DNA from 4 places in the Tuberibacillus sp. Marseille-P3662 genome. Region 4 is predicted to be linked to each of the others. Evidence: riboswitches for the same ligand, from Rfam matches in the RefSeq annotation. Region 4 holds a riboswitch; each other region holds the start of a gene.

Region 1 (3,151 bases), on a different contig from region 4:
ACATTGAATCAAGCTTCACCGCTATGGTGGTTGATCATCATCATGGTTATTCTTGGAATTAGTAATGGTTTCAATAATATCTCAATGCAGACAGCACTCTATGAGCAAGTGAATGCTGAAGAAACGGGAACGGCCTCAGGATTGTTCCAAACAAGTCGTTACTTGGGTTCAATTTTATCATCTACGTTGCTCGGACTGTTATTTAATACTCATTTAGATATTACCCACCTCCATTATGTGGCAATGGTTTGTCTGGCTGTGAGTGTGCTCGTTGTTTGTCTAGGCCTACGGCACCCAAGCCGACAATCTGCAAGAAATTAAATGCCTTTGTGGTCCGACTTAAGACTGAATGCTGATACATCTACAGAGCGTTTTATTTATTTTCATTTTCATTTATTCTAAGTGAAAAGGATAGTTTAGGGGCGAATAAAATGGAACGAGAAAAATTAAGGGACCTAGACATTTCCGGTAGTGGGAGTGTTGCCGGTGGTCTTTATGACTCGGTTGACATCAGCGGGTCGGGAAAAGTTACGGGGGATATTGAATGTAGAACATTTGATGCTTCGGGTTCGAGTCATGTGAAAGGGGATATCCATACTCATTCTTTTGATTTGAGTGGGTCATCGCATGTTCATGGTGATGTGACGGCGGTCACGATTGATAGCAGTGGCAGTAGCCATATTTCAGGTCATGTTATTACTGACCAGCTCGAAAGTAGTGGAGCGATGCGCGTGGGTAAGGATCTCACGGGAAAAACACTTGATATCAGTGGGTTCGTCACAATTGGCGGGGACTGTACGGCAGATCTCTTCAATGCCCAAGGTGCCTTCACCGTGGGTGGTGTGCTTAATGCTAATACCATTGATGTTCGTCTGGACCATGATGCTAAAGCGGATAAAATACTAGGAGAATCGATTCAAATTCGTAAGCGACAACGCTGGTCATTTATTAGTAAACTATTAGATCTGTTTCTAACAGAACGTGCCTTAAAAGCTGATTTGATTGAAGGACATTATATCATTCTAGAGAACACCGTTGCCAAAATTGTGCGCGGCGACAATGTTTATATTGGCCGTGGGTGTGATATTGATGTTGTGGAATATAGCACAGATTGCCATGTTAATGATGATGCTGATGTGGCAACGCAGCGGAAAATAGATTGCAGTGGATAAAAATCTTGAATGTTAACGTTTACCATGTTATAAAAAAGATAACTGAATAAACGCATCACTAGGGGAGCAGTTTTGCTGAGAGTGAACGGTTTACCGTTCTGACCCTTCGAACCTGTTAGTTAATGCTAGCGGAGGGATGTGATGAAGACAGGTATGTCCGAGTTCCTGTCTCTGTGGTCTCCTATGGGTGCGTTGTCTAACTCAACATAGGAGGTTTTTTTATGAAAAATATGCGTCTTCACGCGATGATTGAAGCGGCGATTTTAGCATCCATGGCTATGGTGCTGGACCTTCTTCCGTCCATTCAATTGACCGCGGGTATATCAATATCATTCTCCATGATCCCCGTTTTTGTTGTCGCATTGCGTTGGGGCTTTAGAACAGGAATGCTTTCTGGACTTTTGTGGGGCGTTTTACAAGTCGTCTTGGGTGATGCCACCATCCTTTACATCGTTCAAGCGTTCATTGAGTACTTGATTGCCTTTCCTTTAGTAGGTGTTGCTGGTCTATTTGTATATAAAGTCCAACAACAAATCGCTGAAGACAAAAAACGCCCGGCTGTCATTATGGTTTTATTGGCTATTTTTCTTGGAAGCTTCGCACGTTATTTTTGCCACTTTATTGCTGGTGTTTACTTTTTTGATCAATATGCACCTGAAAATATGTCGGCCGTTTGGTACTCTTTCGTCATAAACGGGACGACGATGATTTTGACGTTTATTTTATGCGCCATCGTCATGTCGGGACTGATCTTAGTATCGCCCCGTTTCCTTGTTAACCGCTCATTAGCATGGCCTGACCGTGGACTCGGAAAGTCATTTGGTAATAACTTGAAGAATATAAAACGTTGATGACGCCCATATTATGGGGCGAAAGGAGGTTTATTATGACGGTCGGAACAAAGATTGAACAAACAATTGCTAGCTGTGAGAGTACATTAGCCAATTTAAAAAGTTTTTCTTTAGAAACTCAGGATCAAAATGCGAAACAAATGTTTCAAAACCTTTCTCAACAACAGCAAACCATCTTAGATAATCTAAATGCACGGCTCCAATATGTTCAAAGTCAAGAACCCCAATATAAGCAAAATTAAAAACATAAAAGACAAAACATCACACCCCTTGTTGTGGAAACGATAGGGGTGTTTCATTTTAAGCATAAATTGAAAGGTTTGATGCAAAATATTGATGAGGTGAACGTTCATGGGAACTTTGTTTGATTTAGTGATAACCCCAGTCATTGTATTTATCGTTGGTTTAGTCCTTCTAAGGTTTACAGGTAAAAAAGCCGTTTCACAAATGACGAGTTTTGATTTATTATTTGTCCTCATTCTTGGTACAGTTATTAGTGAACCCATTGTTACAAAAACACTGTGGAAAGCCTCAGTATGGGCATTAGTCCTTACATTAGGTTACTTTGGATTCACCTATCTAGTTCTAAATAATAAACTGCGTTGGAAGCTCAATGACAGTCCCACCGTTCTCATTCGAAATGGTGATATTGATAAAAAAGGATTGAAAAAAATTCGGATGACGACACCGGAGTTGATTTCTCAGTTGAGAATCAAAGGGTATGAGAATGTCGCGGATGTTGAAATGGCCACCCTTGAAGATGTTGGAGAATTTAGCGTTATCCCCAAGGCAAGGGCACGTCCCTTACAGCCCAAAGACATTCAATTAAGTCCGTCACCCACATTTATTCCTATCCCAATTATTTTAGATGGACAAATTATTGATCATAATCTTAAATACTTGGATAAAAATCGAGAATGGCTGGAGCAACAGTTAATCGCACAAGGTTATTCCATGAATGTGCTTGATGAAATCACACTTGCTGCTGTCAACCAGCAGGGCACACTTGACGTGGACTCAGAGGACCCCAGTAATAATGATCAAGGTTCTTATGCCTATAAACCTGGGCAAGAGAATTAACACCTTGGAATAGTATTGATTAGAATTATCCCCCATTATTAAAGCCCC
Region 2 (3,151 bases), on a different contig from region 4:
CTGTTGCAGCCACGATAATTGCAAATTGTCCACCATCCATACCACCAAACCGTGGCAGTGGAGTTGGTGGCAATGTGACAGCAAGGGCGACAGCTGCCAGAATGGAGTCAATAGCAAAAGCAATGTCCGCTATGCCAATTTTGGCTACTGTTGTCCAAAAACCGGCTCCTTTTTTATTTTCATTATCTTCTTCGTGTTCTTTTTCTGAACTAAAGAAGTTACCATAAACATGTTTGCCGCCTAAGTAAATAAGATATGCTGCACCGATGGCCTGAACTTGCCAAATATCTGTCAAAAATGATATAAGAAAAATGGAGATGAATCGGAAAACAAACGCCATGTAGATGCCATAGTCAATGGCGTGTTTTTTTTGTTTGTCCGGTAAGTGTTTTGCTATGATCGCTAGAACGAGGGCATTGTCAGCTGATAGGATCCCCTCTAAACCGATTAATATTAACAAAGTCCAACCATATTCAAGCCAAATTGAGTCCATATCGATACTCCCTTCATCAGACGTAGTTTGTACATAAAAAAATACCTTTACCCAATTTTGGGCAAAGGCATTCAACACCAAATTAGACCTTTACCCAAATATAGGCAAAGGTCTTGCTAACAACTCAAACAGTTGCCAATGACGGCCGGGGTTTGATCCCGTAATGACGACCGTTATTGTTAAGCTACTCCCCTTTGACAACAAAAGGTTATTCAGTTCTGATAAGCTGATTATAGCATAAGGGAATAACGATGAACTGTCAACTTAAACGATTTTAAAGGGCGTAGGGATTGTGGCATCACACTTGGACAAATATCAAGAGGAACACATAGTGACATCATGGACGCACCATATTTGCCAAAATTAAGAGTAAAGGATGGCAAGTTTGGTTTAAATATTAAATCAAGGCTTGAAAATATGAATGGTCTGAAAAAGATGTTGTGAACGCCTTCAATACATGGTATTATGAAAACAAATAAATCGACTTTAATAAAACTCTGCTAGGGGTGCCTTCGGGCTGAGACGGAATCATCCGAACCCTTGGAACCTGATCTGGTTTGTGCCAGCGAAGGAAAGTAGGGGTTGACGGATGATCATACTTACGTTTGTCAAACCACTTTCCTGTTGGAGAGTGGTTTTTTGTATGAATTTTATTAAGGGTTGAGGTCGCTCACTTTTTATGGGATTTCGCTCATTTTTCGTAAAAATCGCTCAATTTCGGAAAGAAACGCTCACTTTTGGTGATAGAACGCTCATTTCTTCCGATAACCGCTCATTTTTCGGAGAAACCCGCTCATTTATGTTTCTAAGACATCATTCTTATTTTGAAGGGAGGGGGAGATGATGCCAGCCTTTCATGTCATATCAAATGGACAACAATCGTTGTCACAGTTTCTAAAGGTTTTAACATCGATTGAACCTTGGATTGATGCTGTCCACATTCGTGAAAAGCAGCGCACTGCATTAGAGATCAGGCAATGGGTCGAGGCAATGCTTGAAAATAAATGTCCCACTGACAAGATCATTTTAAATACTGGAGCTACAATGAACCACTTATCTGACATTGGCGGTATCCACTTGCCCGAAGATGACTCCCCGAAAAAATGGAAAGCATCTTATCCCCATTTACACGTTGGTTGCTCCAGTCATTCCAGTGATTCAGCTGCTCAAAAAGCGGAAGCAGGTGCTGATTATCTCTTGTTCGGTCATGTTTTTTCAACGGCTAGCAAACGAGGGCTCATGCCACAAGGCATTGAAACGTTAAAACAAGTGTGCCAAGCCGTCGATATCCCAGTACTCGCGATTGGTGGGATTCAGGCTGACAACGTGGCAAAGGTCATGGACGCTGGAGCGCATGGTGTCGCGGTGATGAACGGGATCATGCAATCGGAGGAGCCGGAGCGTGAAGCGGAGGCGATTCGGATGCAATTGGAGGTGCAAGGACATTATGGTTAAAAAATACGATGTCTTGATTGTTGGCGGAGGTGTCATCGGTTGTGCGGCGGCATTTTATTCAGCCAAAGCCGGCCAGCGGGTGCTTTTAGTGGAAAAGGACAAGATTGGATCGAGGACATCACAAGCAGCTGCCGGCATGCTTGGTGTGCAAACCGAACTTGATGGCCCATCGCCGCTGTATGACTTGGCGAAACGCAGCCGTTCTATGTTTTCTGAACTTAGTGAGGAATTACGTCAATTAACGGGGATTGATATTGTTTATCGGCAGTCAGGTGCGATGCGGCCGGCATTCTCAGAACAGGATATGGCACGTATGGAGACAATAGCCGATTGGCAGCGGCGTCAAGGGGAGACCGCCCAATGTCTGACACGATCCGAAGTGTTAGCGACTGAACCGGCTCTCTCAGACACGATTTCCGGTGCTCTTTATTTTCCTTATGAAGGTCAGGTCGAGCCGACTGATTTAACACAAGCTTTGGCACGAGCAGCGGTGCACTATGGTGCGAAATTGGAAGAACATAATGATGTTTTGGAAGTGATGGAAGAAAGTGAGAAGGTGACAGGGGTACGAACGTTAAAAGGGGATTATGCTGCTGATCATGTCATTGTCACTGCAGGGGTATGGAGTGGGAAGACAGACCTGACGCATGCTGATATTGACCTATTTCCAATTAAGGGTGAAGCCCTATCTGTACGCGTGGCTGAGCCCATGTTGTCTCGGACGATTTTTTCCGAATCATGTTACATCACACCCAAACAAGGGGATAAAGTCTATATTGGTGCTACAGAAAAACCTTATGACTATGACACGGATGTCACTGTGGACGGTGTTTACCAATTATTATCTTCTGCTAGAGCCTTGCTGCCAGCACTCAGCCAAGCTAAGATTGACCAGATCTGGGCCGGGCTCAGGCCGACAACCCGAGACAGGCGACCCTATATTGGTCAGGCACCTCATACCGAAAATTTATGGTATGGTTTTGGGCACCATCGCAATGGGATTCTACTAAGCCCTGTGACTGGCTGGCTGCTCGCACAACTGGTCCAGGGCCGGCAACCGGACATTGATTTAACACCATTTTCTCATTCCCAATATTCAAGCAAGGAGGTTTTGAAGTAATGGCTGTTGTTATTAATGGCCAAGATGTGTCATTACCAGAAGACGTTCACACAATCAATGATTTGCTAGGATTTTATCAATTG
Region 3 (3,151 bases), on a different contig from region 4:
GACGATGCACCAAAAACGGTTGAAAACTTTGAGAAATTGGCTAATGACGATTTTTACAATGGGTTAACGTTTCATCGCGTCATCCCAGGTTTTGTTTCTCAAGGAGGTTGTCCAAAAGGTAACGGAACGGGCAATGCTGGTTATACGATTAAGTGTGAAACGGAAGGCAATCCGCGTAAACACCACCAAGGCGCGCTGTCTATGGCTCACGCCGGAAAAGATACCGGAAGCTGCCAATTTTTCATTGCGCATGATCCGCAGCCGCATTTAGACGGTGTACATACAGTATTTGGACAAGTACTCGAAGGCATGGATACGGTTTTGAAAATGGAGAACGGCGATACGATGAAAGAAGTTAAAGTTTGGGACGAATAATAGATTTTGATCCTGGCGTCAGTGATGGCGCCGGGATTTTTTAGATTTCAATCCTTGTTCCAACATCCGAATCCTTTTCCAAAATCGATCTATGATAATATGGCTTACGGACCTAAGATCCATGGTATTAAGGATAAAAAGATCTTGGATCAAGTCGTGGAAAAGAGTTTGCGCGGCGCAGCGATTTGGGATGAAGTGAAAGACCGGCTTAATGCGAATGCCTATAGTCTATCAGGGGGCTCTAGTAAAGGCATCTTGAGTAAACGGCGCTGAGGAACATCCTAAGATTAAGTGTTCCGAACCTCGACGGCCCTCCAGCTTTTATATATGAACATATGAGTTTACAATTCGAACGACTATTGTTACATTAAAATTAACAATTACATGAGTGAATCGGGGAGCCAATTTTGGCTGAGAGGATGTTGTTGCATCGACCCGTGAACCTGATCTGGGTAATGCCAGCGAAGGAACGCAATCCGAAGTGTTTAACGGATGGATAACGTGCTGCCTTTGATCGGGCGGCATTTTTTTATTTTGCTGTTTGAATCAATTTCATAATTAAAACGAAAGCAGAAAATCCAAGCATTTGTAAGTGTGCTTAGCCTGTTGATTTTCACGCTAGGCGGGTGCTTTCCGCGGGCATGGCTTGAGCCTCATGCCCACACCCGGGGTCCCTGAAAAGCGATTTTTGGCTTTTTGGGGTGGATTGATGTGGGTAGGGTCAGCGATGTCACAGGACGTAGGCCCGCAGGACGCGGGTCAGTTCAGCGATGTCACAGGACGTGACGTTTTTAGCTGAACCTCTTTATTTAAGCTGAACCTCCTTACATGCGCTGATCATCCTTGATTGCGCTGCGGGGTCTCAAGACTCATGCTATTCCCGCAGGAGTCGTCGCCTGCCGTACCAATCAGCGAAAAAGCCTTTAATTTAATCTAGAACTTTATTAAGGAGATGACATAATGGGTCAAGCGAATTTAGCCCTGCAAGTGATACCTAAAGTCAATACAGATGATGTCTATAATATTGTCGATCAAGCGATTGCGGTCATTCAAGCATCTGGTGTGAAATATGAAGTCGGCCCGATGGAAACCGTGATGGAGGGTGAGTTAGACGAATTGATCGAGATTGCGAAACAAGCGCAGCAAAAAGTGTTGGATGCCGGGGCATCGGAAGTGATCACGAATATCAAAATTCATTACCGTCCAGAGGGAGTTACTATGGATGAAAAAACCCATCAATACCGGGCATAAAACGCGCGTTTCTTGGTGGCACCAAGTCTATCCGCCCTTATTACTGATTGTGTTATTGATTGGGATCTGGGAACTGACTGCTCGGTTTATGTTGACGGAAGATTATATTTTGCCACCGCCGTCTGATGTCCTGTCCGCCTTAGTTAACAGCTGGGATTTACTTATGAAACATACCACGGTGACATTGTATGAAACGGTGTTCGGGCTCGTTATAGCGGTTATAGCTGGCATCATTGTCGCTGTGGCGATTGATTTTTCCAGTGTATTGCGCCGGGCGATTTATCCGTTGCTCGTGATTTCACAAACGATTCCTTATTTTGCGTTGGCTCCCATTTTTTTATTGCTGTTTGGCCTAGGACCGTTGCCACGCATTCTCATTGTTGCGCTCGTGTGTTTTTTTCCGATTACAGTGAGTCTGGCTGGCGGCTTGCAGTCTGTTGAGCGCGAATACATTACGTTCATGCGGGCGATGAATGCGACGAAATGGCAAATTTTCCGCTTCGTTAAGTGGCCGGCGGCGTTGCCATCATTGTTTACGGGCTTACGCATGGCCGCGACATATAGCGTGATGTCGGCGGTCATCGGTGAATTATTCGGCGGCAGTCGCGGATTAGGCATATTACTGAGTTTATCAACGCAATCTTATTTGTATGGCCGGGTCTTTGCGACGATTGTTGTGATCATCGGTTTGAGCTTGCTGATTTATATGATTGTTGAGTGTCTCGCACGGTTCGTCATGCATTGGCAGTATAAGTCTTAAGTTAGAGGGGTTCCATTCATTATGATTCGAAAACTATTATTGGTTATCGCCAGTTTAGGGGTGCTTGCATCGTGTTCTGATCAAGGTGATGGTGCTGACAGTGAACAAAAGCGGCAAAAAGTTTCAATGATGTTGGACTGGTCACCGAACACCAATCACACAGGACTCTATGTCGCTAAGAAAAAAGGATTTTATAAAGACGAAGGGCTAAAGGTCAACATTAAGCAGCCTGGTCAAGGGAGTTCAACCGATCAGTTGGTCGCTTCGGGTGAAGCTGACTTTGGTATTGGCGCCCAAGAAGGCGTGACACAAGCCCGGGCCCAAGATATCCCGCTCGTGTCTATAGGAGCTGTGATTCAACATAACACGTCAGCCTTCGCTTCTAAGAAACAGGCAGGCATTACTGAAGTCAAAGATTTTGAAGGTCAGACTTACGGCGGTTGGGGGGCTCCGAGCGAGAAGGCTACAATTAAAGCTGTCATGAAACGTCACAATGCTGATCCTTCCAAGGTTAAATTCGCAACGCTAGGTAAAACGAATTTCTTCAAATCGATCGGCAAACTCGCCGATTTTGAATGGATTTATTATGGTTGGGATGGTGTGCAAGCGAAGTTAAAGGGAACGGATTTGAACTTAATTTGGTTGAAAGATTTACATCCTGCGCTGGACTATTATACACCAGTGATCACAACCAATGAGCACCATGTGAATGAACAAAAAGATTTGACGGAAAAATTCATGGCCGCGACAAGTAAAGGGTATCAA
Region 4 (3,151 bases):
AGGAGAGTGGAACTTACCTAAAGTCGGTAATCATGCCCATGATTTAGAAGGGAAGACCGTCGGTATATTTGGATTTGGACGTATTGGCCAACTTGTCGCGCAACGTCTACAACCCTTCGATGTTAAACTTCAGCATCATGACCCTCTTCATGAAGAACAATTACATGGCTCACAATCTGTATCATTCGAGGAGTTGGTGGAAACAAGTGATATCCTCACCATCCATGCGCCATTAACAAAGCAAACGGAACATTTATTCAATAGGGAGTTATTGAATAAAATGAAGAGAGGCGCCTATCTTGTTAATACCGCTCGAGGCAAAATTGTTGATCGAGATGCCTTAAAAGAAGTTCTAGAATCCGATCATTTGGCAGGCTATGCCGGTGACGTTTGGTATCCACAACCAGCACCAAGTGATCATCCTTGGCGAACAATGCCTAAGCAAGGCATGACCATCCACTATTCGGGAATGACACTTGAAGCACAAGCCCGTATTGAGGAAGGTGTCAAAGACATTCTGACGCGCTTTTTTGAAAACCGCCCAATGCAACCGAAAGACGTTATTGTTGAGGGTGGCCAAATCGCCAGCTCAAGCTATCGCGTGAAATAAGTTTTTTCGTTTGAAGATAAATTTTACAGGGTATCAAAAATCCGGCTGCTAGCAGCCGGATTTGTTGTTACGAAAGAACCACATTGAAGTTAGGTGATCAATCGAAAATATGTGTTCGATCAAGTTCTTGTTTTACCCGTAGCATTGCGAATCGAAGCTTGATTGGATGGCCACGTTTCTTGTGTATAGGCCATTTCCCAGAAGGCGAGTTCATATTCTTTGGCGATGACAAACTGTTCTTTCATGTTGTCGCGTTCTTGATCACTGACTTCCTGAGCCAATCGATCTAAGAGCTCAATTTGCTCTTGAGTTGAAGTCTGGAACCAATCGCTGGCATACATTGTGATCCAGTTTTGATAAAGGGGTTCCTGCGGTGTAGCTGCTTGATATGTGCGGCCAATGTCGGCATACAACCAATAACAAGGGAGAAGGGCTGCGATGGTCTGACTAAGACTTCCGGAGAGAGCGGCACGGTACAAGTGTGACGTGTATCCATACGCTGTTGGTGCGGGTTTGAACTGAGCTATGTCGTCTTCAGTAATATTGAGAATGTCGGCGTGTTCTTGATGAACGGTTAGCTCTGCCTCTGCTGTCAGCTTGGCTTTTTCCATCAGAAATGACGTGATGTGGGAATCCTTTGCTTGCGCGGCTGCCATGGCATGCACTTTTCCAAAGTGTTTCAAATAATAGATATCTTGGAGAATAAAATACCTAAAAGTATCCAGAGGTAAATCTCCGTGAACGATACCTAATACAAACGGATGGTGCAGACTCATCTCCCAACTTTCTCTCGTCGCCTCACGTAGTGTTTCTGAAAATGACATAAAAAAATCCTCCTCTGTTAGTTGTTTCCGACACCTGAGGAGGAGAGGGTCGCTGCAAGAAAAACTACGATCAATAGTTCCAAAGTTAAAAAATGGATCCGACAGCGATGACACCACTTCCCTCCGCTGGTATGAACCAGATCAGGTTGTAAGGGTTTTAAAGTCATAACTTTAATCTCAGCCATTAATCAATGGCACCCCTAGCGGAAACAGATTGGGTTTTCACAATCATCGTAACATTGATGAAGGGAATGTCAAATAGATCTAAGCCTTTGGAATTGAGTGGAACCTTGGGGGCGTGGCATACACTTGGTCAACGTTATTTTGACTTATCAATAGATTGAAGATAGGGCGAATATCTTATTTTTCAATCTGTTAATGGTTAGACTTGAAAACAAAATAAGCCTGTGTTAGTTTTCTTGCAAAGACTCAAAAATTAAAGGAGACTTTGAATGGCTATGAAACGTCGATTATCAATTCTTGCCTTTGTGATGATTCTTGCTTTGGCGCTTTCTGCTTGCGGCGGCGATGAATCTAACAAAGAGGGAAGCGACGGTAATGATACTGAGGCACAGGCAGATGGACAATCTCAAGAAAGTGGCCAGGGAAGCGAAGTCAAAGGTCAAGTGGCTAAAGGTAAAACAGTGGCAACCGTCAATGGGGAAAAAATAAAAGGCTCTGAGTTTAACACTGTTCTTCAGGCTGTTCAGCAGCAGTCACAAAAGACCGGACAAAAAGTTGACGTAGAACAAGCCAAAAACCAAGCGGTTCAAAGTTTAGTCGGACAAGAGCTCATTCTTCAAGATGCAAAAGCGAAAGGATATGAAGCTTCTGAGGAAGACATTAATAACCGCATTGAGAAAACAAAATCGCAGTTTGAAAGTGACGAACAATTCAAGAAAGTTATGAAACAACAAGGCTTGACAATGGAGAAATATAAAAATCAACTATCCGAACAGTTAACAGTCGAACAGTATACTGAAAAAGAAATTGATACCGAAAAAGTAACGGACAAAGAAGCGAAAGATTACTATGACAAGTATAGCAAAGACGCCGAAGATGCTCCAAAGTACGAAAAGGTTAAATCGCAAATTAAACAAGGTCTTCAAGAACAAAGGAAGCAAAAGGCAAGAGCTGAAATCGTTAAAGATCTGAAAAAAGACGGCGACGTCGAAGTTAACATTTAATAAAAAGGGTTATCCGAGTTGTCGGATAACCCTTTTTTAAGCTGTATTGACTTGAAATGCTCAGACAACGCGATTTATTCCTTTAGATAAGGCAGCGAAAATCCATCATCACCCTCTAAGCGTCTCCGATGGTGACATCATAATAGAAACCCCATATGCCCCTCTTCATGCATATCCCTGGAATGGCATTTTCCGTTCCGTTATTAACAGCAGTATTATCTATAGTAAAACAGCGGCCATATCGTTTTTGGATGGTGTCAGGTCTTGGGTCTATGTGTGTTGTCAAAGCGGTGATCGGGTGCCCATGAAGAAAAACCGTGCGTCTCATAACGAGACTATGTGAAAAGGAGGTTGTAACGTAAAATAAAATAGCTAGTAGGATTATAACTATAAATGTAAAGCGTTTTTTTGCCATTTTTGCGATCGCCTCCCAGTGTTGTCATTGTAATATGGTGGATGCTGTTTATTAAACTAATACTCGGTCATCGGAAAGTCATTCATCTAAAATTAGGTTAAAAAATCTAACCATT

Evidence for each region. Region 4 has a riboswitch for thiamine pyrophosphate ahead of tenA (thiaminase II). Riboswitches for the same ligand answer to the same signal wherever they lie in the genome.
Region 1: linked by a shared signal. The riboswitch ahead of thiT (energy-coupled thiamine transporter ThiT) and the one ahead of tenA (thiaminase II) in region 4 are both predicted to bind thiamine pyrophosphate.
Region 2: linked by a shared signal. The riboswitch ahead of B9Y89_RS03650 (thiamine phosphate synthase) and the one ahead of tenA (thiaminase II) in region 4 are both predicted to bind thiamine pyrophosphate.
Region 3: linked by a shared signal. The riboswitch ahead of B9Y89_RS04150 (thiamine-binding protein) and the one ahead of tenA (thiaminase II) in region 4 are both predicted to bind thiamine pyrophosphate.

Annotation. Positions count from the first base shown of each region.
Region 1 is NZ_FXBS01000003.1:363,135-366,285, forward strand. It holds gene B9Y89_RS03395 (MFS transporter) at 1-321, shown strand, start outside; gene B9Y89_RS03400 (polymer-forming cytoskeletal protein) at 432-1,172, shown strand; TPP riboswitch at 1,223-1,326, shown strand; gene thiT (energy-coupled thiamine transporter ThiT) at 1,394-2,023, shown strand; gene B9Y89_RS03410 (DUF1657 domain-containing protein) at 2,059-2,265, shown strand; gene B9Y89_RS03415 (DUF421 domain-containing protein) at 2,375-3,103, shown strand.
Region 2 is NZ_FXBS01000004.1:15,222-18,372, reverse strand. It holds gene B9Y89_RS03655 (TerC family protein) at 1-493, opposite strand, end outside; TPP riboswitch at 986-1,084, shown strand; gene B9Y89_RS03650 (thiamine phosphate synthase) at 1,337-1,948, shown strand; gene thiO (glycine oxidase ThiO) at 1,941-3,068, shown strand; gene thiS (sulfur carrier protein ThiS) at 3,068-3,151, shown strand, end outside.
Region 3 is NZ_FXBS01000004.1:116,725-119,875, reverse strand. It holds gene B9Y89_RS04160 (peptidylprolyl isomerase) at 1-375, shown strand, start outside; partial or broken gene B9Y89_RS04155 (phosphate ABC transporter ATP-binding protein) at 430-642, shown strand; TPP riboswitch at 760-865, shown strand; gene B9Y89_RS04150 (thiamine-binding protein) at 1,336-1,626, shown strand; gene B9Y89_RS04145 (ABC transporter permease) at 1,598-2,386, shown strand; gene B9Y89_RS04140 (ABC transporter substrate-binding protein) at 2,408-3,151, shown strand, end outside.
Region 4 is NZ_FXBS01000005.1:466,414-469,564, forward strand. It holds gene B9Y89_RS08355 (NAD-dependent formate dehydrogenase) at 1-610, shown strand, start outside; gene tenA (thiaminase II) at 730-1,434, opposite strand; TPP riboswitch at 1,536-1,646, opposite strand; gene B9Y89_RS08365 (SurA N-terminal domain-containing protein) at 1,887-2,621, shown strand.